3 regions of the Brenneria roseae subsp. americana genome follow, and region 3 is predicted to be linked to each of the others. Evidence: predicted binding sites of a transcription regulator. Region 3 holds the regulator's gene; each other region holds the start of a gene.

The links. The regulator sigma-54, encoded in region 3, starts transcription at its own class of promoters, with help from an activator protein. The targets are predictions, from matches to a motif close to GTTGGCACANNTTTCGCTNT.
Positions count from the first base shown of each region.
Region 1: B4923_RS15285 (branched-chain amino acid ABC transporter substrate-binding protein) is a predicted target of sigma-54. The motif match lies at 2,762-2,781, and genes of this name have one in related genera.
Region 2: glnK (P-II family nitrogen regulator) is a predicted target of sigma-54. The motif match lies at 4,535-4,554, and genes of this name have one in related genera.

Region 1 is NZ_QDKJ01000012.1:87,586-95,804, forward strand. It holds gene ftsX (permease-like cell division protein FtsX) at 1-495, shown strand, start outside; gene rpoH (RNA polymerase sigma factor RpoH) at 839-1,696, shown strand; gene panM (aspartate 1-decarboxylase autocleavage activator PanM) at 1,824-2,231, opposite strand; gene B4923_RS15285 (branched-chain amino acid ABC transporter substrate-binding protein) at 2,810-3,922, shown strand; gene livH (high-affinity branched-chain amino acid ABC transporter permease LivH) at 4,066-4,992, shown strand; gene B4923_RS15295 (high-affinity branched-chain amino acid ABC transporter permease LivM) at 4,989-6,260, shown strand; gene livG (high-affinity branched-chain amino acid ABC transporter ATP-binding protein LivG) at 6,257-7,027, shown strand; gene livF (high-affinity branched-chain amino acid ABC transporter ATP-binding protein LivF) at 7,032-7,733, shown strand; gene B4923_RS15310 (aminotransferase-like domain-containing protein) at 7,787-8,219, shown strand, end outside.
Region 2 is NZ_QDKJ01000002.1:254,251-262,469, forward strand. It holds gene B4923_RS03105 (Lrp/AsnC family transcriptional regulator) at 116-577, shown strand; gene B4923_RS03110 (SmdA family multidrug ABC transporter permease/ATP-binding protein) at 659-2,428, shown strand; gene B4923_RS03115 (SmdB family multidrug efflux ABC transporter permease/ATP-binding protein) at 2,421-4,208, shown strand; gene glnK (P-II family nitrogen regulator) at 4,656-4,994, shown strand; gene amtB (ammonium transporter AmtB) at 5,035-6,321, shown strand; gene tesB (acyl-CoA thioesterase II) at 6,435-7,298, opposite strand; gene B4923_RS03135 (YbaY family lipoprotein) at 7,650-8,219, shown strand, end outside.
Region 3 is NZ_QDKJ01000005.1:39,045-47,263, forward strand. It holds gene rapZ (RNase adapter RapZ) at 1-596, opposite strand, end outside; gene ptsN (PTS IIA-like nitrogen regulatory protein PtsN) at 750-1,223, opposite strand; gene hpf (ribosome hibernation promoting factor) at 1,319-1,606, opposite strand; gene rpoN (RNA polymerase factor sigma-54) at 1,630-3,063, opposite strand; gene lptB (LPS export ABC transporter ATP-binding protein) at 3,112-3,837, opposite strand; gene lptA (lipopolysaccharide ABC transporter substrate-binding protein LptA) at 3,841-4,413, opposite strand; gene lptC (LPS export ABC transporter periplasmic protein LptC) at 4,394-4,960, opposite strand; gene kdsC (3-deoxy-manno-octulosonate-8-phosphatase KdsC) at 4,957-5,523, opposite strand; gene kdsD (arabinose-5-phosphate isomerase KdsD) at 5,615-6,601, opposite strand; gene B4923_RS07670 (calcium/sodium antiporter) at 6,691-7,653, opposite strand; gene mlaF (phospholipid ABC transporter ATP-binding protein MlaF) at 7,957-8,219, shown strand, end outside.

The DNA.
Region 1 (8,219 bases), on a different contig from region 3:
ACAACGTTGCGCGACCGCGTAGCCGCCACGCAAGGGGTGGATGAAGTACGGATGGATGATAGCTGGTTTGCCCGGCTGGTTGCGCTGACCGGCCTGGTCGGCCAGATTGCGGCGACAATTGGCATATTGATGGTTATCGCGGTGTTTTTGGTCATCGGCAACAGCGTGCGTTTGAGCATTTTCAGCCGTCGCGAAACCATCAACGTCATGAAATTGATTGGTGCGACGGATGGTTTTATTTTGCGTCCGTTTCTGAATGGCGGCGCCGTCATGGGGTTTGGCGGAGCGGTGCTGTCGCTGATCCTGTCTCAGGCGCTGGTGTGGAAGCTCGGCGCGGTGGTGGCGCAGGTGGCTTCGGTGTTTGGTACGACCTTTACGGTCAAAGGGTTGAGCTGGGATGAATCGCTGTTGTTGTTGCTTGTCGCCGGGATGATAGGCTGGCTGGCTGCGTGGTTGGCGACAGTGCAACATTTACGCCGCTTTACACCACAATAGTCTTTTTTTGGTATACTCTTTCCCTGTTACTCCAGCTGTGTGGCAGGGGAAGCGGTCATCGGTGCTCTTTCTTCTTGCGGTGTTCCCGCGTATTTTCTCCTGTTTTATTGGTGTATAATTTTCTCGCTGTATCCAACTTGATATGTGAAATAAGATGGATAATATTGTAGGAACTTGTGAGGGAAATCACAGTCTGAAGATAGGGACAGCGTGCCGGATTTTTTTATCCGTTTAGCACAAAACAGTATGTTAAAGCAGTGCTAGTATAACGACTTGTCAATGACGCTCGTTTGAGCGGGCTGGTTGAAGAGCGCTGCGTAACTGTAGTTATGAGAGAGGTTGGATGACCAAAGATATGCAAACTTTCACCTTAGTTCCCCAGGGCAGTCTGGAAGGTTACATTCGAGCCGCCAATGCCTATCCGATGCTAACGGCAGAGGAAGAGCGGGCGCTGGCTGAACGGCTGCATTATCAGGGCGATCTGGATGCAGCAAAGCAGCTTATTTTGTCGCATCTGCGTTTTGTTATTCATGTGGCCCGTAATTATTCCGGCTATGGTCTGCCGCAGGCAGACCTGATTCAGGAAGGCAACATCGGCCTGATGAAGGCGGTGCGTCGCTTTAATCCTGAAGTGGGCGTGCGTCTGGTTTCTTTTGCCGTACACTGGATCAAAGCTGAAATTCACGAATATGTGCTGCGCAACTGGCGCATTGTGAAAGTCGCTACCACCAAAGCGCAGCGTAAGCTGTTCTTTAACCTGCGTAAGTCTAAAACGCGCCTTGGTTGGTTCAATCAGGATGAAGTTGAACTGGTTGCCCGTGAATTGGGTGTGACCAGTAAAGATGTGCGTGAAATGGAATCGCGTATGGCCGCACAGGATATGACCTTTGATCCGACGCCAGATGAAGAAACGCATGATGGCAAGGCCATGTCCCCGATGCTGTATCTACAGGATAAGTCCTCTGATTTTGCTGACGGCATCGAAGAAAACAATTGGGAAAGCCACGCGGCGGACAAGCTGACGGATGCGCTGCAAGGTCTGGATGAACGTAGCCAGCATATTATCCGCGCCCGCTGGCTGGATGATGACAATAAGTCAACATTGCAGGAACTGGCTGATAAATATGGTGTATCCGCAGAGCGAGTGCGCCAGTTGGAAAAGAACGCCATGAAGAAGCTGCGTGTGGCGATTGAAGCCTAAGCGATAGCGAAAAATAAATAAGCGCGGCCGGGCATTTGCCCGGTCGTTTTGTTTTTATGACGGGCTATCCCTGTCCGTCCCCCTCCAGACTGTCGCAAGCGACGTTAAAAAACGCTTCCTGCGTTTTTTAACCCTGATTACGGATGTAACGCCAGCCACCGGATACCGGCGAAAAGCCGCAAGAAATCATGAACTTTGCCAGCACGTCTTCTTTGACGGACGCGTGATCGTCAGTCGCCAGCCACCACTCTTTAACACTCGGTAACTGCTTCCGTACTTCGTCTATCAGATATAAACCAACGCCGCGTCGGCGGGTGGTTTCACGTACCAGAAGATCGCTCAATTCGGCGTATTCGCCTTCAATCTCAACAAGAACCGCGGCCAGTAAGCGATCGTTAAAACGTGCGGCAAACAGGCGGCGATCCACGTTAAGACCCTCTTCCAGGCGTTCTATATTCTGGTGCGGCCAGATTTTAGACAGATCAATTTTATCCTGATGGCTGAATTGGGTGAGGCATTCAACGGTTAGTTTCATTGACTAGCACTCCATTAAATGAGTGAAGAATAATGTAATCGTTTTGTGGTGAAACTGTGAGGCATTTTTTTATGACGGGCTATCCTTGCCCGTCACCCTTCGGGCCGTCGCTACGCGACGTTTAAAAACGCTCCCGGCGTTTTTTTATGACTGCCATCCTTGTCGTCACCCTTCGGGCTATCCCTGCCTGCTCCCCTTCGGGCCCTTACTGCGTAAAGAATAAAAATGCTTGAAGTATTTTTATTCTTTACGGTTAACAGGGAAAACGTTTTTCTCTGCGACTATTTATCGAGCATTACATCAATAATTAATGAAAAAAGCAGCATAACTGACTATATATAGATTAAATATTGGCTTTTAAGACAAGTATTTTATGCTGTTTGCATCGCGTATTTATGATGATGCTAGTTGATTTGCAGCATAATATTCCTGTTTAATAATATGAAAAATAAAGCCTTATTAGAAACTATTACTAATAATAACCCTAACCCATTCTTACTTATAAGAAAAAGGTTATGTTATGACGCAGGGCGGTCACATTTTCAGCAATATCCATAATAAAAGATGGGGTAAATCGAATGAAATTCAGTAAAGGCAAAACATTGCTGATGGGTTGTATGGCGGTTGCGTTGAGCCATGCGGTGAGCGCCGCAGATATTAAGGTTGCCGTCGTGGGTGCCATGTCTGGTCCGGTTGCGCAATATGGTGATATGGAGTTTATCGGCGCACGTCAGGCCATTGCGGATATCAACGCCAAAGGCGGCGTCAATGGCAATAAACTGGTTGGCGTCGAATACGATGATGCGTGCGACCCGAAACAGGCCGTTGCCGTAGCGAACAAAGTCATCAACGACGGCATTCGTTATGTTATCGGCCATTTGTGCTCCTCTTCCACACAGCCCGCTTCTGATATTTACGAAGAAGAAGACGTGATCATGATTACGCCCGCGGCAACGAACGCTGATCTGACCACCCGCGGCTACAAGATGGTTCTGCGGACAACCGGTCTGGATTCCGATCAGGGTCCAACGGCGGCAAAATATATCGTTGAAACGATTAAACCTCAGCGCATTGCCGTTGTGCATGATAAACAGCAGTACGGTGAAGGTTTGGCCCGTTCTGTTCAGGATAGTCTGAAAAAAGCCAATGCGAACGTTGTGTTGTTTGAAGGTGTGACCGCGGGTGATAAAGATTTCTCCTCACTGGTTGCGCGTCTGAAGAAAGAAAACGTGGATTTCGTTTATTTTGGCGGTTACTACCCGGAAATGGGGCTGCTTATGCGTCAGGCCCGGCAGGCTGGCATGACCACCCAATTCATGGGACCGGAAGGCGTGGGTAACTCCTCTTTGTCCAATATCGCGGGTGACGCATCTGAAGGCATGCTGGTCACATTGCCGAAACGCTATGACCAGGATCCTGCCAACCAACCGATCGTCGATGCGCTGAAAGCCAAAAAACTGGATCCAACCGGCCCGTTTGTCTGGACGACTTATGCCGCATTGCAATCTCTGACTACCGCAATGGAGCGCAGCGGTAGCATGGAGCCGGAAAAACTGGTCAGCGATCTGAAAGCCAATTCCGTGGATACCGTCATGGGGCCGCTGAGCTGGGACGAAAAAGGTGACCTGAAAGGGTTTGAGTTTGGTGTATTTGAGTGGCATGCAGACGGTACTTCCAGCGCAGCGAAGTAATGATTGTGCGGTAACGATTTCGGTGCTGGCTCTCCGTGTGTTCTGCATGTGCCTGAGCCGTCATTAACCGCCTCTGTATTAATTCCTCAATACCGAATGCCCCCGTTGCCGTAAGGTGCGGGGGCAGAATTTAAGGTTAGGGTATGTCCGAGCAGTTCCTTTACTTTTTTCAGCAGATGTTCAACGGCCTGACGTTGGGCAGCACTTATGCGCTGATCGCCATTGGTTACACCATGGTTTACGGCATCATCGGCATGATTAACTTCGCACACGGCGAAGTTTACATGATCGGTAGCTATGTCTCTTTTATTGTTATTGCCGCCCTGATGATGATGGGCATTGATGCGAGCTGGCTGTTGATCAGCGTCGCCTTTGTTGCCGCCGTCGTGATTTCCAGCGCCTACGGCTGGAGTATTGAACGGGTCGCCTACCGGCCGGTACGAACTTCCAAACGCCTGATTGCACTGATTTCCGCCATCGGGATGTCTATTTTTCTGCAAAACTACGTCAGCCTGAATCAGGGTTCACGCGATGTCGCGCTCCCCAGCATGATTACCGGACAATGGGTGTTGGGCGAGACCAACGGCTTTGCTGCGACAATCAGCACGATGCAGTTGACGATCTGGATCGTGACTTTCCTCGCCATGCTGGCGTTGACGATGTTTATCCGCTACTCGCGGATGGGGCGCGCCTGCCGGGCCTGTGCGGAAGATCTGAAAATGGCCAGCTTACTTGGCATCAGCACTGACCGCGTCATTTCCCTGACGTTTGTGATTGGCGCGCTGATGGCGGCGGTAGCCGGTGTTCTGCTGGGGCAGTTCTATGGCGTGATTAACCCCTATATCGGTTTTATGGCCGGTATGAAAGCCTTTACGGCGGCAGTGCTGGGCGGAATCGGCAGTATCCCCGGCGCGATGATTGGCGGGTTGATTCTGGGCGTAGCCGAAGCGCTGACATCCGCATACCTGAGTACGGAGTACAAGGATGCCGTATCGTTCGCGTTGCTGATTGGTGTACTGCTGGTTATGCCTACCGGTATTCTTGGTCGTCCGGAGGTTGAGAAAGTATGAAAAAACTCAACCTTTTCAATGCGATCTTCTCCGCATTTATGTTACTGGTGCTTGCGGCATTTTTAATGGGGATGCAGCTCGGGCTTGATGGCACCAAACTGGTGGTTCGCGGCGCCGATGAGGTTCGCTGGTACTGGATCGGTGCAGGCTGCATCGTAGTGTTCTTCTTCCAGTTGATTCGCCCGTTTTTCCTGGCCGGCATGAAAAAGTTTTCAGGTCCGTCGCTGGTATTGCCAAGTTTTGATGGCAGTACGCCGCGGCAGAAGCTGCTGGCGGCTCTGTTAATCATCGCGGCCGTTACCTGGCCTTTTCTGGTATCTCGCGGTACCGTCGATATTGCCACTCTCACGCTAATTTACGTGATGCTGGGGCTGGGCCTGAACGTGGTTGTGGGGCTGTCGGGTTTGCTGGTGCTGGGTTACGGCGGCTTTTATGCCATCGGGGCGTATACCTATGCCTTGCTGAATCACTATTATGGCTTTGGCTTCTGGGAAAGTCTGCCGTTGGCAGGCATGATGGCGGCGCTGTCCGGGTTTTTACTCGGGTTTCCGGTGCTGCGTCTGCGTGGGGATTATCTGGCCATTGTGACGCTGGGGTTCGGTGAAATTGTTCGTATTCTGCTGTTGAACAATACCGAAATCACCGGCGGCCCGAACGGTATCAGCCAGATTCCCAAGCCGACCTTCTTTGGTCTGGAGTTCAGCCGCAGCGCCCGCGATGGCTGGGATACCTTCCATAACTTCTTTGGTCTGCAATATGACCCCAGCGATCGCATCATTTTCCTTTATCTGGTTGCGCTGCTGCTGGTGGTGCTAACCCTGTTTGTGATTAATCGCCTGTTGCGTATGCCGCTGGGACGGGCCTGGGAGGCGCTGCGCGATGACGAAATTGCCTGCCGTTCGCTGGGCCTGAGTCCGACCCGTATCAAGCTGACCGCGTTTACCATTAGCGCTGCGTTTGCAGGGTTTGCCGGTACGCTGTTTGCGGCGCGTCAGGGCTTCGTCAGCCCGGAATCCTTCACCTTCGCCGAATCGGCATTCGTGTTGGCGATTGTTGTGTTGGGGGGAATGGGTTCGCAGTTCGCGGTGATTCTTGCTGCCATTTTGCTGGTGGTTTCCCGTGAGCTGATGCGTGATTTGAATGAGTACAGTATGTTGTTGCTGGGCGCGCTGATGGTGCTGATGATGATTTGGCGTCCTCAAGGCTTACTGCCGATGAAGCGTCCGCAAATGAAGCTGAAAGTCGCTAAGAAGGAAGAGCAGGCATGAGTACGCAGCCATTATTATCGGTCAGAGGCCTGATGATGCGTTTTGGCGGCCTGCTGGCGGTCAACAATGTTGAACTGGATATTCATGCGGGTGAAATCGTTTCGTTGATCGGCCCGAACGGGGCAGGCAAAACCACGGTATTCAACTGCCTGACCGGCTTTTATCGCCCGAGCGGCGGTACCATCATGTTGCGCGATCGCCATCTGGAAGGTTTGTCAGGGCAGGCGATTGCCCGGATGGGCGTGGTGCGGACGTTCCAGCACGTGCGTTTATTTCGCGAAATGACCGTGGTGGAAAACCTGCTGGTGGCGCAGCATCAGCATCTGAAAAGCGGCGTGTTTGCCGGGCTACTGAAAACGCCGGCATTTCGTCGTGCGGAAGCCGACGCGCAGGATCGTGCCGCAGTCTGGCTGGAGCGCATCGGTTTGCTGGAGCTGGCGAATCGTCAGGCGGGTAACCTGGCTTATGGTCAGCAGCGTCGGTTGGAAATTGCCCGTTGTATGGTGACCCGGCCTGAACTGCTGATGTTGGATGAACCGGCGGCAGGTCTTAATCCGAAAGAAACTGAAGAGCTGAATCAGCTGATCGCGGAGTTACGCGATAGTCATCAGGTGTCAGTCCTGCTGATTGAGCATGACATGAAACTGGTGATGGGGATCTCCGACAGGATTTATGTCGTTAATCAGGGCACGCCGCTGGCTCAAGGCACCCCGGCTGAAATTCGTAATAACCCGGATGTGATCCGCGCTTATCTGGGTGAAGGATAACGTTATGCTGTCATTAAATCAGGTTTCGGCTCACTACGGTAAAATTCAGGCGCTGCATCAGGTTAGCCTGCACATTGAACAGGGCGAAATCGTTACGCTTATCGGCGCCAACGGCGCCGGTAAAACGACGCTGCTGGGGACGCTCTGTGGCGACCCGCGTGCGACGGAAGGCACAATCACGTTTGATGGGAAAGACATTACCTACTGGCAAACGGCGCAGATTATGCGTGAGGCGATTGCCATTGTTCCTGAAGGCCGCCGTGTTTTTTCCCGTATGACCGTTGAAGAAAATCTGGCGATGGGCGGTTTTTTTGCGGATCGCCATCAGTACCAGCAGCGCATTGAACGGGTCTATAACCTGTTTCCGCGGCTGTATGAGCGACGCGCTCAGCGGGCTGGCACCATGTCCGGCGGGGAGCAACAGATGCTGGCGATTGGACGTGCGCTGATGAGTCAGCCGCGTTTGCTGCTGCTGGACGAGCCCTCGCTGGGGCTGGCGCCGATTATTATTCTGCAAATTTTTGATACTATTCAGCAACTGCGTGAAGAAGGCATGACCATCTTCCTGGTGGAACAAAACGCCAATCAGGCGCTGCGGCTGGCCGATCGTGGTTATGTGCTGGAAAATGGTCATGTTGTGCTGGAAGATACCGGCGCAGCGTTGCTGGCAAATGAAGCGGTGCGTTCAGCCTATCTGGGCGGGTGATTGATATAAGGCCGGTGCTCCGGCCTGTTCTGTAAATGAAGGTATGAGAAAAGATGGCCAATGAAGGGTTACTGGCGCACCGCATTGCTCAGTTGAAAAGTTCCGCGATTCGCGAACTGCTTAAGCATAGCAAGATGGACAATATTATCTCGCTGGCTGGTGGGATCCCCTCTGAGGCACTGTTTGATTTTGAAGGGTTGAATCAGGCGACGCAGTTAGCCATTACCGAGCAGCCGAAAACGGCTTTCCAGTACGGGCTGACGGAAGGCAGCGGCGTGTTGCGCGATCGTATCGCCGATCTGTGTGCGTTACGTGGCGTGAAAACGCGGGCGGAAGATATTGTGGTCACGGCGGGCTCACAGCAGGCGCTGGATTTGATCATCCGTGCGATGGTCGATCCGGGCGATGTTTTTGTGGTTGAACGTCCGACTTATCTTGCCGCCCTGCAAACGCTTGAACTGGCCCAGACGCAGGTGATGTCCGTTG
Region 2 (8,219 bases), on a different contig from region 3:
TGTTGACCCATTTGCGCAGTGATAGGATTAGCTTAGCGAGTTTCTCGGAAAAAAAGGTTGTCTTTTTATCTTCTAATGCGTGAAATTAGAGAAAATTTTTCTACGGAATGACGTCATGCTAGATAAAATAGATCGCACTTTGCTGAGTTTGTTGCAACAGGACTGTACGCTGTCGCTTCAGTCGCTGGCGGAATCGGTAAATCTGACGTCAACCCCATGCTGGAAACGGTTGAAGCGTCTGGAGGAAGAGGGATACATCCGGGCGCGCGTCGCCTTGCTGGATAACGAACGGCTGGGGCTGGGGCTCACCGCATTCGTCCTGTTGAAGACGCAGCAGCATAATAGTGTCTGGTATCAGACGTTTACCAGCGTCGTATCGGAAATGCCCGAAGTCTTGTCTTTCTATCGGATGGCGGGAGAGTATGATTACCTGATGCAGGTACAGGTCGCTGATATGAAAAGTTATGATGATTTTTATAAACGCCTGGTGAACGGTATTCCCGGTTTGGTTGATGTCACATCCAGTTTTGCCATGGAACGTATTAAGCACACTACCGCACTACCTTTATCACTATGATTGATTATCATTCATAAGCTTTCTGTATAATCATTTTTCTGAGTTCATAATGACTCTTCTGGATATTGGAATTAAAACTGCGTGAGACTGTTTGCTCTACTAGGTTGGTATTTTCGTCGCGAATGGCGACGTTATGTCGGGGCGGTGGCGCTACTGATTGTCATTGCCATCCTGCAACTGTTACCCCCAAAACTGGTTGGGGTTATTGTTGATGGTGTCACCCGGCATAACATATCCACGGCTGAGGTTATGCAATGGATCGGCGTGATGCTGTTGACGGCCACCATGGTCTACCTGTTGCGCTATGTCTGGCGTGTGTTGTTGTTTGGCGCATCCTATAAGTTGGCAGTTGAACTACGTGAAGACTTTTATCGGCAATTGAGTCGCCAGCATCCCGCCTTTTATCTTCGTCATCGTACTGGTGACTTGATGGCGCTAGCCACAAATGATGTTGACCGTGTGGTTTTTGCTGCGGGAGAAGGGGTTCTCACGCTGGTGGACTCCATGGTGATGGGATGCGCGGTTCTGATTGTTATGAGCACCCAAATCAGCTGGCAGCTGACACTGCTGGCGCTATTGCCCATGCCAGTGATGGCGCTGGTGATCAAACACTATGGCTCCCAGTTGCATCAGCGTTTCAAAGTGGCTCAGGCTGCATTTTCATCTCTCAACGATCAGGCACAGGAAAGCCTGACCAGTATTCGCATGATTAAATCATTTGGGCTGGAAGATTATCAGTCCCGTCGTTTTGCGCAGGTTGCGGCGGATGCCGGGGCCAAAAATATGCATGTCGCACGGGTTGATGCACGCTTTGACCCCACCATTTATATCGCGGTAGGGCTGTCTCACCTGTTGGCTATCGGCGGCGGCAGTTGGATGGTTATCAATGGTTCGTTGACGTTGGGACTGCTGACCAGCTTCGTGATGTATCTTGGGCTGATGATTTGGCCGATGCTGGCGTTGGCATGGATGTTCAATATCGTTGAACGGGGAAGCGCCGCTTACAGTCGTATTCGACAACTTCTGTCGGAGGAACAGGTGGTGGCGGAAGGTTCTGCCTCCCTGCCTGCCGGGCGGGGAACGTTAAGCGTCAATATCGATGAGTTTCACTATCCTGAAAGTCCACGCCATGTTTTGAATAATGTCCGCTTTACGCTGGAGCCGGGCAGAATGCTTGGGCTCTGTGGTCCGACCGGTTCGGGGAAAAGCACGTTACTGGCATTGATTCTGCGACATTTTGATATTAAATCGGGCGATATCCAGTATCACAACCTGCCGCTGTCTGATATCCGGTTGGACGAATTGCGTCATCGTTTTGCCGTCGTCGGGCAAACGCCTTTCCTGTTTTCTGATAGCGTGACAAACAATATTGCGTTAGGGCGGCCTGATGCCACCCAGCAACAGATTGAGCAGGCCGCACGGCTTGCCTGCGTACATGAGGATATTCTGCGTCTTCCCCAGGGGTATAAAACCGAAGTGGGGGAGCGCGGTGTGATGCTGTCCGGCGGTCAGAAACAGCGGATCGCCATCGCCCGGGCCTTACTGCTGGAGGCAGAGATTCTGGTGCTGGATGATGCGCTATCGGCGGTCGACGGACGTACAGAGTACCAGATTCTGCAAAACCTGAAGCAATGGGGTGAGCAGCGTACATTGATTATCAGCGCTCATCGCCTGTCGGCTTTGACTGAAGCCAATGAGACTCTGGTTCTGCAACAGGGGCATGTGGCCCAGCGCGGTCATCATCGTGAGCTGTTGGCGCAACCCGGCTGGTATCGCGATATGTATCGCTACCAACAGCTGGAGGCCGCCCTGGATGACGCGCCGCAGGCGGAAGGAGCGGAGGATGAATAGCCCTAAACAGCTTTGGCCGACGTTGAAGCGGCTGCTGGCTTATGGATCACCGTGGCGTAAGCCGCTGACATTCGGCGTGGTGATGCTTTGGATCGCCGCTGCGGCGGAGGTTTCCGGCCCGGTATTGGTGAGTTACTTCATTGACCATCTGGTGGCAAAAGGCGAATTTCCGTTAGCGATAGCCGCCGGTTTGGCCATGGTGTACATCATGTTGCAGATTCTGGCTGCCGCGCTGCACTATTTCCAGGCGCTATTGTTCAACCGGGTCGCCGTAGGCGTAGTACAGCAGTTGCGAACCGATGTGATGGATGCCGCTTTGCGTCAGCCGCTCAGCACGTTTGACACTCAGCCGGTGGGCCAACTGATATCGCGTGTAACGAACGACACCGAGGTTGTGAAAGATCTGTACGTCATGGTTGTCTCGACGGTATTACGCAGTGCCGCGCTTATCGGTGCCATGCTGGTGGCGATGTTCAGTCTGGATTGGCGCATGGCTCTGGTTGCCTTGACTATTTTTCCCGCGGTGATCGCCGTCATGGTGATTTACCAGCGATACAGTACGCCGATTGTGCGCCGGGTGCGGAGCTATCTGGCGGATATCAATGATGGTTTTAACGAAATTATCAACGGTATGGGCGTGATACAGCAGTTTCGTCAGCAGGCCCGCTTTGGTGAAAAGCTGGGGGTTGCCAGCCGTGAACATTATCTGGCGCGTATGCAGACACTGCGTCTGGATGGGTTTCTTTTACGTCCGTTGCTCAGTCTGTTTTCTGCCATGGTCTTGTGCGGCCTGCTGCTGCAATTCGGTTTCAGTTCAGTGGGTTCTGTGGGCGTCGGTGTCCTGTATGCATTTATTAACTATCTCGGCCGCCTGAACGAGCCATTAATTGAGCTGACGACACAGCAGTCTATGCTGCAACAAGCTGTTGTCGCAGGTGAGCGTATATTTGAGCTGATGGACGGCTTGAAGCAACGTTACGGTGATGATGAGCGTGCGCTGGTCAGCGGTAGTGTTGAGATCGATAACGTTTCTTTCTCTTACGGCGCGGATCAGAAGAGCGTGTTGCAGCATATTTCGCTGACGATCCCAACGCGGGGATTTGTTGCGCTGGTGGGGCATACCGGCAGTGGTAAAAGTACGCTGGCAAATTTGCTGATGGGGTATTATTCGCCGAATGAAGGGGAAATTCGTCTGGATGGACGTCCATTGCAAACGCTATCACATCAGGTACTGCGGCAAAATGTGGCCATGGTGCAGCAGGATCCGGTTGTTCTGGCGGAATCAATGTATACGAATGTGACGCTGGGACGTGATATCAATGAGGACGAAGTCTGGAGGGTATTGAATATCGTCCAACTGTCTGAATTGGTGCGGTCGTTTCCGGAAGGATTGCATACGCGCGTCGGTGAACAGGGCAATAACCTGTCTACCGGACAGAAGCAACTGCTGGCAATAGCCCGTGTGCTGGTGCAAACCCCCAAAATTTTGATCCTTGATGAAGCGACCGCGAATATTGACTCGGGTACGGAGCAGGCGGTTCAGAAAGCGCTTAACGTCATTCGTGAACAAACGACGTTGATCGTGATTGCTCACCGGCTCTCAACGATCGTCGAGGCGGATACCATCATGGTGCTCCACCATGGACAGACTGTCGAGCAAGGGACGCATGAACAGCTGCTGCGTCGGCAAGGGCGGTATTATCAAATGTATCAACTGCAATTAGCTGGAGAAGAGCTGGCGGCCGCGGAAGTCAGCGAGCAGACGCTCCCTGTTTTATAAACATCAATTTTATAAACCATCAATGCACCTGAACATGTGAGGCTGAGCCACAGCCTCTTCACGACTTCGCACCATCACTAGGCATATCTATTCTGTTTTTAGCCCATATGCACTGAAACTTGGCGCAATGCACTAATTTGGTGCGTGTTGTGCCCCGCTTTTTTGTGGCCTATCATCCCTGGCGGCCACCCTTACGGGCCGTCGCTGGAGCGACATCAAAGATTTCTCCCGGAAATTTTTTGATTTTCTTCTCCTGATAGCGTTTTTTCCAGCTTATAGCAGACCTTAACCGCGTTCCCTCATTGATCTGAGCCAGAGAAATCATTTATGGCACACCCTTTGCTTTAATAATCACGTGCAAGGTAATTCGAGATGATCGTAATCCGAAAAATGTAATTCTAATAGTGGCGGGCGTAAGTCTGAACTTAATGGTTAGGGGGAAGATGAATGAAACTGGTTACTGTGGTGATAAAACCATTCAAGCTGGAAGATGTGCGTGAAGCATTATCTTCTGTCGGCATCCAGGGGCTCACCGTCACTGAGGTGAAGGGATTTGGACGCCAGAAAGGGCATGCTGAGCTGTATCGTGGCGCAGAGTACAGCGTTAACTTTCTGCCGAAAGTAAAAATCGATATCGCTATTGCCGATGATCAACTGGACGAAGTTATCGATGTGATCAGCAAAGCTGCCTATACCGGTAAAATTGGCGACGGTAAGATTTTTGTCGCTGAACTGCAAAGGGTGATTCGTATTCGTACCGGTGAAACTGACGAAGCCGCACTTTAACAAACACCTGACTTAGATTCGTAAATAGGGATGGATGAAAATGAAAAAACTTGTCTCCTCATTAGGTCTGGGTGTAGCTGCTTTGCTCCCGTCCTGGGCGATGGCTGCAGCTCCAACGATCGATAAAGCGGATAACGCTTTTATTATGATTTGTACCGCTCTGGTACTCTTTATGACTATACCTGGTATCGCACTGTTTTACGGCGGTTTGATCCGTTCAAAAAACGTGCTTTCCATGTTGTCACAGGTGATAATTTCTTTTGCGCTGGTTTGTATTTTATGGGTCGTTTACGGCTATAGTCTGGCGTTTAGCGAAGGTAACGCTTTCTTTGGCGGTTTTGCCAACTTTATGTTGAAAGGCATCGCCATTGATTCGATCACCGGTACATTTTATCAGTACGTTCATGTTGCTTATCAGGCTTCTTTCGCCTGTATCACCGTCGCGCTGATTGTGGGGGCTATTGCTGAACGTATTCGTTTCTCTGCGGTGCTGATTTTCGTTGCGCTGTGGCTGACGTTCTCTTACCTGCCGATGACGCACATGGTGTGGGGCGGTGGCTATCTGGCTGCTGATGGCGCTCTGGACTTTGCCGGTGGTACCGTGGTGCATATTAACGCCGCTGTTGCCGGTCTGGTCGGTGCCTATCTGTTGGGCAAACGTGCCGGTTTCGGTAAAGAAGCGTTGAAACCGCACAATCTGCCGATGGTATTTATTGGTACGGCAATTCTGTACATCGGTTGGTTCGGCTTTAACGCCGGTTCTGCCGGTGCGGCAGATGAAATTGCCGGCCTTGCCTTCCTGAATACGGTTGTTGCTACCGCCGCTGCGATTCTGGCATGGGTTGCCGGTGAGTGGATGGCTCGTGGCAAACCTTCTCTGTTGGGCGCCTGTTCTGGTTGTATCGCGGGTCTGGTTGCCATTACGCCGGCTGCGGGTACTGTCGGCGTCGGTGGCGCGTTGATCATCGGTCTGGCGGGTGGTTTTGCTGGTCTGTGGGGCGTTACCGTACTGAAAAGATGGCTGCGTGTTGATGACCCATGTGATGTGTTCGGTGTTCACGGCGTATGCGGTATCGTAGGTTGCATCCTGACGGGTGTCTTTACCTCCGCTTCTCTGGGCGGCACTGGGTACGAGGAAGGCGTCACCATGGTTCATCAGGTTTGGGTACAGTTGTTCAGCGTTATCGTCTGCTTCGTGTGGTCTGGCGTCGCAGCGTTCATCGCGTTCAAGGTTGCGGATATGATTGTTGGTCTGCGTGTTCCTGAAGAACAAGAGCGCGAAGGTCTGGACGTCAACAGCCATGGCGAAAATGCTTACAACCAGTAAGTCACGACGTTAGGTTTATCAAGTCCTACTGATATAAATTGAAACAGGGCGCGAGAATTATCTCGCGCCCTGTTTTCTTGTGGCGGGCAGGTATCTAAGGCAGCATGGGTTTTTTAATGTGCGTGGCGGCGCATTACGCCTTCCTGAATGCTGGAGGCGATCAAAACGCCTTCGCGGGTATAAAACTGTCCGCGAACAAAACCTCTGGCTCCCGATGCGGATGTACTTTCTACGGTATACAGCAACCAGTCATCCAGACGGAAAGAGCGATGGAACCACATGGAATGGTCAATGGTCGCGACCTGCATTCCAGGTTCGAGGAACCCGACGCCATGAGGTTGCAGAGCCGTTAACAGAAAATTGCAATCAGACGTATAGCCAAGCAGATACTGATGAGTGCGTTCATCATCCGGTAACGGGCCGTTGGCTCTGCACCAGACATGTCGTACTGGTTCTTCGACTTTCCCTTTTAGCGGGTTATGAAACTTCACGGGGCGCATCTCGATTGGCCGTGGTCGGGTGAATTTATCCCGAAACTGAGGGGGTAATAAATGCGCCATGCTTTGTGCAATCTCTTGTTCCGACTTGAGTTCTTCTGGTGGTGCGACGTCGGGCATCACGTTTTGGTGCTCAAAACCCACTTCATGACTCTGAAATGACGCTGTCATGTAGAAAATCGGTTTGCCATTCTGAATCGCACTCACCCGGCGGGCGCTAAAACTGTTGCCGTCACGCAAGTTCTCTACATCGTAGATGATGGGTTTCTGGCTATCGCCCGGTAGCAGAAAATAGCTATGGAATGAGTGAATGCGTCGTTCGGTCGGGACGGTTTGTTTAGCCGCGGACAGTGCCTGACCAACGACTTGCCCGCCAAAAACCTGACGCAGCCCCAAATCATCACTTTGTCCCCGGAATAGTCCTTCCTCAATTTTTTCCAGATTCAGGATGTCGAGAAGGTTTTGTAGTGCCTGGCTCATGGTGTCGGCCTCGTTGGTTGATAATGGTTTGTACTCTTTATCTTCAAATTGAGGAGCGTTCGCATCCTTCTCTATCTAACCGATGGTCCTGCCTGAATGTCAGGAAACCGAACGGCTAATGTATTTCAACTAATTGAAATAGTCATTGTTTTAAAGCCATGATGCTGTCAGGCAGCCTATTGTGGAATTAAGTGATTTACGGGTTTGGTTTAGTAATTTAAATCATCTCGCATGAAAATATCAGAATTTTGCACACATCATTATTGTGTTAAGTGAACCATACTGCTTAAGGAACGCCGGTTTTTCTGATACCGGCAGTCTGACAGGAATAAATAAAAGGAGACTGTCCGAATGAAATTATGGCATATCTTAGGTATCACGTTATCAATGGCGCTGTCAGCGTGTGCCGATAGAGGGGACTATGGCGCTTCTCCTCAAACCGGAGCGCCAATCACCGGTGCATCGTCTCAAAATCCAGTCGTTTCAATGCCTGCTGTCAGCGGTACAGTGAATATTCGCCAACGTATCGCTTTGCCGGCCAATGCGGTTTTAACGGTGACGGTATCTGATGCATCACTCTCCGACGCACCTTCAAAAGTCATTACCCAGCGCGTAATGCGTACCGATGGCAAACAGGCGCCTTTCCCGTTTGCTTTACCGTATAACCCGGCTGATATCCAGCCTAATGCGCGTATTCTGTTGAGTGCGGCGATTGCGATAGATAACAGAATCGTCATGGTGACGGAGAATGTTTTACCGGTTATCTCCAATGGGGTGAATAACGCCGATCTGGTCCTGGTTCCGGTCGCTTCGGTTCCGTTACCTACCAGTCATTCAGACTCGGTATTATCTCCGGTTGGGCAGGCTCAAAGTTCAGGGACGCTACAGCCATCCACCACGACATCGCCAATAATATCTCCA
Region 3 (8,219 bases):
GTCATCGGACGTAATTTGGGATCCCAGTGCGGGTTGGGCAGAAAACGCACGTCAAACACGTAGTCGGCATCGATAGGAATACCATGCTTGTAGCCGAAAGATTCAAAGACCATCGTCAGTTCGCGTTCCCGTTTGCCCAACAGGCGGGTACGCAGCATTTCAGCCAGTTCATGCACTGACATTTCAGAGGTGTCGATGATCAGATCGGCCCGTGAACGCAGTGGCTCCAGCAGATCGTTTTCTTCATCAATGGCGCTTTCCAGCGACAGATTCTTACTGGATAAGGGGTGCAGACGGCGAGTATCACTGTAACGACGGATCAGCGTATTGCGATCGGCATCCAGAAACAACAACTGTGGTGAAAAACTCTGCGGCAGCTGTTTCATTGCATGCTCAAAGATTTCCGGCGATTCCGGCATATTGCGCACGTCAATGCTGACCGCTGCGGAGATATTGCGTGTCGCAAGCGTATTGGCCAGCTCCGGCAATAAAACCACTGGCAGGTTATCTACACAGTAGAACCCCATGTCTTCCAGCGCGCGCAGAGCGACAGATTTTCCTGACCCTGAGCGACCACTGACAATCATCAGCACCATCTGACGACTCCCCTCTGGCAACGTGACGGCGAACTCTCTATGCCATTATGTTTATAATGAATTGCTAGAAAATGAACAAGTAAAACACGGATTGCAAGTAATCTCCGGTTCCCGATTGGATCACCATACATCGTAAACATGACTGCCACTGACTTAACCGGCTTCCGTCATGATCTGATACAGCTCTTCATCACTTTGCGCCGCCCGCAGACGCCGACAAATCGCTTTATCTGTCAGACGCTTGGCAATAAGCGACAGCGTATGTAAATGGGTTTTACATTGTTCTGCCGGAACCAGCAAGGCAAAAAGCAAATCAACGGCTTGATTATCAATGGCATCGAAAGCGATAGGTTGATCCAACTGAATAAATACCCCGATTGCTCCCAGCGCGTTTTCATCCTCAAGCTTACCATGGGGAATGGCAATACCATTGCCAATGCCGGTACTGCCCATTCGCTCGCGGGTGAGAATGGCATCAAAAATAATCTGTGAGGGGAGATTAAGCTGTTTGGCAGCTAGCTCACTGATAATTTCCAGTGCTCGTTTTTTACTCTGGCAATGGACAGAACTTCGGGTGCACTCTGGACGTAACACGGTACTGAGTTGCAAAACGGGAACGTTATTCATTTTATATTCACTTAACGACACTTTCACTGCTGGTGAGCCCAGCCCATAGGATGCATGGGCTGGGTCTGTTTTCTTGCCCGCGGGCAAGAAAAAAACTAGTGCTGTTTCAGCTTATCCTTATGCTTATTGAGCTGGCGAGCCAGCTTATCGATCAGCAAATCGATAGCGGCATACATATCTTCCGCTTCTGATGTAGCGTGCAGCTCCCCACCGTTGACGTGGACTGTAGCATCGGCAATTTGTTGTACTTTCTCCACTTTCAGTACCACGTTGACCTGATTGATACGGTCGAAATATTGCTCTAACTTGGCAAACTTGGTATTCACGAAATCGCGTAAAGGTTCGGTAATTTCGATGTGGTGTCCGGTAATGTTGAGCTGCATAGTGTCTTCCTTCTCTGTTGAGATCAAACCAGTTGTTTACGCTGATTTGATGGTGGGATAGATAAAGACTCTCGATATTTCGCCACCGTACGCCGCGCCACGATAATGCCCTGTTCAGAGAGCAGCGTAGTCAGTTTGCTGTCGCTTAAAGGCTTGGCGGGGTTTTCTGCGGCGATTAACTTTTTGACCAGCGCCCGGATAGCCGTTGACGAAGCCTCACCGCCGTTGTCGGTATTCACATGGCTGGAGAAGAAATATTTTAGTTCAAAAATGCCGCGTGGACTGTGCAGAAACTTTTGTGTGGTTACCCGGGAGATGGTGGATTCATGCATATCCACCACCTGGGCGATATCGGCCAGCACCATCGGCTTCATGAATTCTTCACCCTGTTCGAAAAAATCCTGCTGTTGTTCGACAATACAGCGAGTCACTTTGAGCAGGGTATCATTACGGCTCTCCAGACTTTTGATTAACCAGCGCGCTTCCTGTAAATGGCTACGAATAAACTGACCGTCGCTATCGCTACGGGCGCTATTGCCCAGCGCGGCATATTGTTGATTGATCTGGAGCCGGGGCACGCTGTCGGTATTCAATTCGACCACCCAATGTCCCTGGATCTTGCGTACCAGCACGTCAGGAATGACGTATTCGGATTCACCGGTATTGATGGATTGGCCCGGACGGGGATCGAGGGATTGAATCAGCGCCAATGCTTCTTTCAGTACGTCTTCTTTCAGACGGGTTGAGCGAATCAGGCTGCGGAAATCATGGTTGGCCAGCAGGTCGAGGTAGTCGCTTACAATCAGCTTCGCTTCCGCGAGGCGCGGCGTATCCTCAGCAAACTGAGAAAGCTGTACCAGCAGGCAGTCGCGCAGGTCGCGCGCGGCGACCCCTACGGGATCAAAACGTTGTACCCGCTTGAGTACGGCCTCTACTTCATCCAGCGTGACGTTTTCATCTCCAATGCTGTCCAGAATATCTTCCAGCGGCACAGTGAGATAGCCGGTATTGTCCACCGCATCGACGATGGACGTCGCTATCGCCGCATCGGTATCTGAAAAAGGCGTCAGTTCCACCTGCCACATCAGGTAGTCCTGAAGGGTTTGTGTCGTTTCTCCCTGATAGATCGGTAACTCTTCATCCCGGTAATCCGTACCGGTACCGGAGGGCGTGCCTGCGGAATAGATTTCGTCCCAGGTCGCATCAAGCGGCAGCTCTTCCGGCATATCTTTTTGTTCCAGTGCTTCACCGGTATCCAGCGAATCACTGTCGGCCATCTCGAATGACTCTATTTCTTCGTGGTTGTCCGTCTGCTCAAGTAACGGATTGCTTTCCAGCGCCAGTTGAATCTCTTGTTGCAGTTCAAGCGTGGACAGTTGCAACAGACGGATTGCCTGCTGTAGCTGTGGAGTCATGGCCAGTTGCTGGCTAAGCCTGAGTTGCAAACCTTGCTTCATAAGTAGCGCCAACTTCCTTATATACTATTCAATGGAAACACTACCCTATCAGAGTCGGAAGCCTTCGCCCAGATAGACGCGTTTTACCTGCTCATCGGCTAAGATTTCGGTCGGGGAGCCGTGGGCGATCAGGTGTCCCTGACTCACAATATAGGCGCGCTCGCAAACATCCAACGTTTCACGGACGTTATGATCGGTAATCAACACACCAAGCCCGCTGTCACGCAGATGCTCAATTATTTTTTTTATATCAATGACCGAAATGGGATCAACGCCGGCAAATGGCTCATCCAGCAGGATGAATTTGGGATTTGCCGCCAGTGCCCGGGCGATTTCAACCCGGCGCCGTTCACCACCGGAGAGCGATTGTCCCAGACTATCGCGTAAATGAATAATATGGAATTCTTCCATTAGTTCATTCGCCCGGTCTTCCTGTTGCTCCGAGGTCAGATCTTTACGGATTTGCAAAACGGCCATCAGGTTGTCATAGACGCTCAACCGGCGAAAAATCGACGCTTCCTGCGGTAAATAGCCGATCCCGCGCAGGGCGCGGTCGTGCAAAGGAAGCAGACTGATATCGTCGTCGTCAATCACAATGCGCCCTTCATCGAGCGGGACAATGCCGACAACCATATAAAATGTTGTCGTTTTCCCTGCGCCATTCGGCCCCAATAGGCCAACAATCTCGCCGGAGTTGACGGTAAGGCTGACGTTTTCCACAACCCTGCGGCCTTTATACGCCTTAGCCAAGTTTTCTGCGATTAATGTTGCCATAAGTTATTCAGTGACTCGTGGTTGCGGTTTTTGAGAGGGGGAGGATGAGCTCTTGTTCGTTTTCTCCTGAAGCTGAGAAGGAACCAATACCGTAGTAACACGTTTACCTTTATCGCTGAAGGCTTCCATCTGCTGTTGCTTCACCAGATAAGTGATGCGGTCGCCTTTCACATTGCTGTCCACCTGCTCCAGATAGGCATCACCGGTCAGCACCAAAAAATCATTAGCCAGTTCATAGCGAACTTTCTGGGCATTGCCTTTTACGGGTTTGCCGTTGTCCTGCATCTGATAGAACGTCACGGGGTTGCCGTAGCCTTCAATAACTTCACGACCCTGTGCCCCCTGTGGCCGGGTAACGACGACTTTGTCGGCTTTGACTTCAATCGTTCCCTGTTTCACGACGACATTGCCGGTGAACGTTACCGTGTTGCCCTGCATGTCCAGAGATTGCTGCTCTGAGTCAATATGAATAGGCTGATTGCTATCCCCGGTGACGGCCAGCGTGGAAACGCTGACGGCTAACAACGAGCTGGCGATCAGGGTGTTACGCATCAGGTTATTGGTTTTGGATTTCATAGGAGGTTTTTACCTTTTCGATCAACTCGGCTGTCTTGTTACGCAGATTTCCGCGCATTTTCATCCCGTTGGAAGTAAAGCTGGCGCCGTACAGGGTGACTTCATCATCGGAAGAGACATCCTGAGTGACCAGATTCACCTGGGCATTGTTTGTTTTGATTCTCTCCAACTGTGAGTCGTTTGTCAGGCTGTTAACCTCGACATGCCCGTACAGATAGAGCATCTTATCTTTTGTCAGCTTGGCGCGATCGGCGCGCACTGACCAGGTTGCCGTTCCCTGTTCGTTAAACAATGTCGCGATAGGCGTCGTAAACCAGCTCAACTGCTCGTCATCGAAATATTCCGCCTTGTCCGCGATCAGACGGTAGCTCAGCTTCCCGGCCGGGCTGTAAACCTGAGTGGTGGTTTTCTCGCTGGTATACACCGGTACCGCAGGGGTAGCGGTGTCTGCCGGTGCCGCCGTTTCGTTATCTGCAATATTCCAGCCGATCAGAATGAGAGCCAGCAATGCCAGCAAAGCTGTCAGCCAACGCTTGGTTTTACTCATATCGACAACCCTTTGGCATGCTCCAGCTTATCCTGCGCAAACAGGATCAAATCGCAAAGTTCACGCACTGCGCCACGTCCACCCGCGATGCGCGTAACGTAATCAGCCCGCGGCAACAGTAACGGATGTGCGTCTGCCACGGCAACGCTCAGGCCGACCTGCGCCATCACCGGCCAGTCGATCAGGTCATCGCCGATATAGGCGGTCTGGCTGGCCGTTACGGATAGTTTATCCAACAGATCGTTGAAGGCCAAAACCTTATCGGATTGTCCCTGATAAAGGTGAGTGATCCCCAGTGTCTTACAGCGATCCGCCAACAGGTTGGCCGACCGACCGGTAATAATGGCGACCTCAATACCGGACGTCAGCAGGCAGCGGACGCCATAGCCATCACGAACGTTAAAGGCTTTCAGCTCTTCGCCGTGATTGCCCATATAAATCAGGCCATCCGACATTACCCCATCAACATCACAGATTAACAGGCGAATTTCACGGGCCTTATCCAGTACCTGCCGATCGACAGGTCCATAGCAGGTATCGGTTTGTGCCCTGGTTTCACTCATTGACGTTTATCCTTGGTTCTTTTGGTCTACAGTGTGTTTACTTCGCTATTGCGTATTTTCCGTGCGATGACGGGTTATCTGCGAGGGCATATTACACCACGCCTGCGCGCAGCATATCGTGCATATGAACGATCCCGACCAGACGATCGTTTTCCGCAACCAGCAGCGAGGTAATATGACGTGACTGCATCAGGTTCAGGGCATCCACGGCCAGCGTTTGCGCTGTGACCCGGATACCGCCGACGGTCATCACATCAGCAATGCGCGCGCTGTTCAAGTCAATCTTCATGTCGAAGATTCGGCGTAAGTCCCCATCGGTGAAGATACCGAGGATTTTCATGTCCGCGTCGCAAATGACCGTCATACCCAAATTTTTGCGCGTAATTTCCAACAGGGCGTCGCGCAGAGAGGCGTCATGGGGAACATGAGGCATTTCTTCACCCGAGTGCATGATATCGCTGACGCGCAGCAAAAGTTTGCGGCCTAGTGCGCCACCGGGGTGGGAGAGGGCAAAATCCTCGGCGGTGAAACCGCGAGCCTGTAATAACGCGACGGCCATCGCGTCTCCCATCACCAGCGTCGCGGTCGTACTGCTGGTCGGCGCCAGGCCAAGCGGACAGGCTTCTTGCGGAACATGGATGCACAGGTGGATATCCGCCGCTTTCCCCATGGTGCTTTCGGGATTACCGGTCATGCAAATCAGGAAAACCCGCAGGCGTTTCAGCACCGGGATCAGCGACAGAATTTCGTGGGATTCGCCGGAATTGGAAATGGCGATCACGATGTCGTGCGGCGTTACCATGCCCAGATCGCCATGGCTGGCTTCGCCGGGATGGACAAAAAAAGCGGGCGTTCCGGTACTGGCGAAGGTGGCGGCCATCTTACAGCCGATATGGCCGGATTTTCCCATCCCCATAACGACCACTTTCCCCTGACAGTGGAAGATTTTTTCACAGGCTTGAGTGAAATGATCGTCAATGTATTGATCCAACTGTGCCAGGCCTTCGCGTTCGGTATTCAGAACCTGTTTGCCTGCCTGCTGAAAATCAAAACCGGGTTGTAGTTCAAAATGTGACATACCTGAGTAATCCTGCTTGTTTTGATGTTTTGGTTAATACCCTGATGTTCTGGTTAATCAAACAATTTGCTAATCAGACCACGGGCTACTCAAACAAAGAACAATACCGAGAGATAAACGACAAACGCGCAGAGCAACAGCGCGCCGGCACCTTGCCCGATACGACGCTTTCTGCTGAGGCACAGCGCCGCCAGCAACGCGCTGGCTCCCAACATGACCCAATAATCACGCCCGAAGGCAAGGGGGTTGAGCGCACCTGGCGAAAGCAGCGCCGGTACGCCCAACACGATGACGATATTAAAGATATTCGAACCGATGAGATTACCCAGCGCAATATCATCTTCCTTTTTCAGCGTACCAACAATGGCGGTGGCCAATTCGGGCAGGCTGGTGCCAATCGCCAGCACCGTGAGGCCGACGGTCAGTTCGCTGATATTAAAATAGCGGGCAAGTACGGTGGCATTGTCGATCACCATGCGGGCGGCCATGGGTAAAATAATCAGGCCGAGAATCAGCCATAAAACGGCGACCATTTGATTGCTGTCGGCCTGCGGCAGTTCGGCTAACTGTTCCCGCGTCAGGCTGTCTACGCCTTCCTGCTGCGCCAGACGGGTCATTCGGATCATCAGGAACAGGAATATCCCGGCGGCGGTCAGGAGGATCACGCCGTCGGTACGGCTCAGATAGCTATCATGAAGTAAAAAGCCACATAAAACGGTGACCAGCAGCATAAGCGGAAATTCACGGCGTAACAGTTCGGAATGCACGGTCAAAGGGCGGATCAGCGTGGCACTGCCGAGAATTAACAGGATATTGGCGATATTGGAGCCCAACACGTTACCGACGGCCATATCGATCTGATGGTTCAGCGCGGCGGTCACGGAGACAATCAGTTCGGGCAGCGAGGTGCCGAAACCAACGATGGTAAGGCCGATAATGAAAGGCGGCAGACCCAAAACGCGCGCCAGAATGGCGGCACCATATACCAGACGATCGGCACCATATACCAGTAATACCAAACCAACGATCAAGAGTACTGTCGCAAAAAGCATGCCGCGTCCTTTATTAAGGTATAATCACTGGTTCACTGATTGATAAGCCAGTATTTCTGGACGAATTTCGAACAAAAAAACGCTTTTCATCATTAGCGTTAATTCTGACTGTGTAGGGCGGAAAAGTAAAACCTATGGCGGTTTTGTTCAGCCATTTGGGACAAGAACTTACGGTAAGTTTTTGTAAAACTCGGGCTTTGCAGGATATCAACCATTAGGATTTAGAGATAGGGCCGCATCACCGCAATTCGTTTAAAACTGACGATCGCAGCTAATACGCTGATCGGTAAGGAATATGAGATAATGAACCATAAGGATACCAATCTGGTTGAGATCCGCGGCATGAGCTTTCGACGCGGAGAGAGGCCGATTTTTACAGATATCACGTTGAACGTTCCCAAAGGGAAAGTCACCGCGATCATGGGACCTTCCGGTATCGGTAAAACAACATTGCTTCGCCTGATTGGCGGGCAGCTTTCGCCGGACAGCGGGGAAATCTGGTTTGATGGCGACAATATTCCATCGCTGTCACGCACGGAACTGTACAATGCCCGTAAAAAAATGAG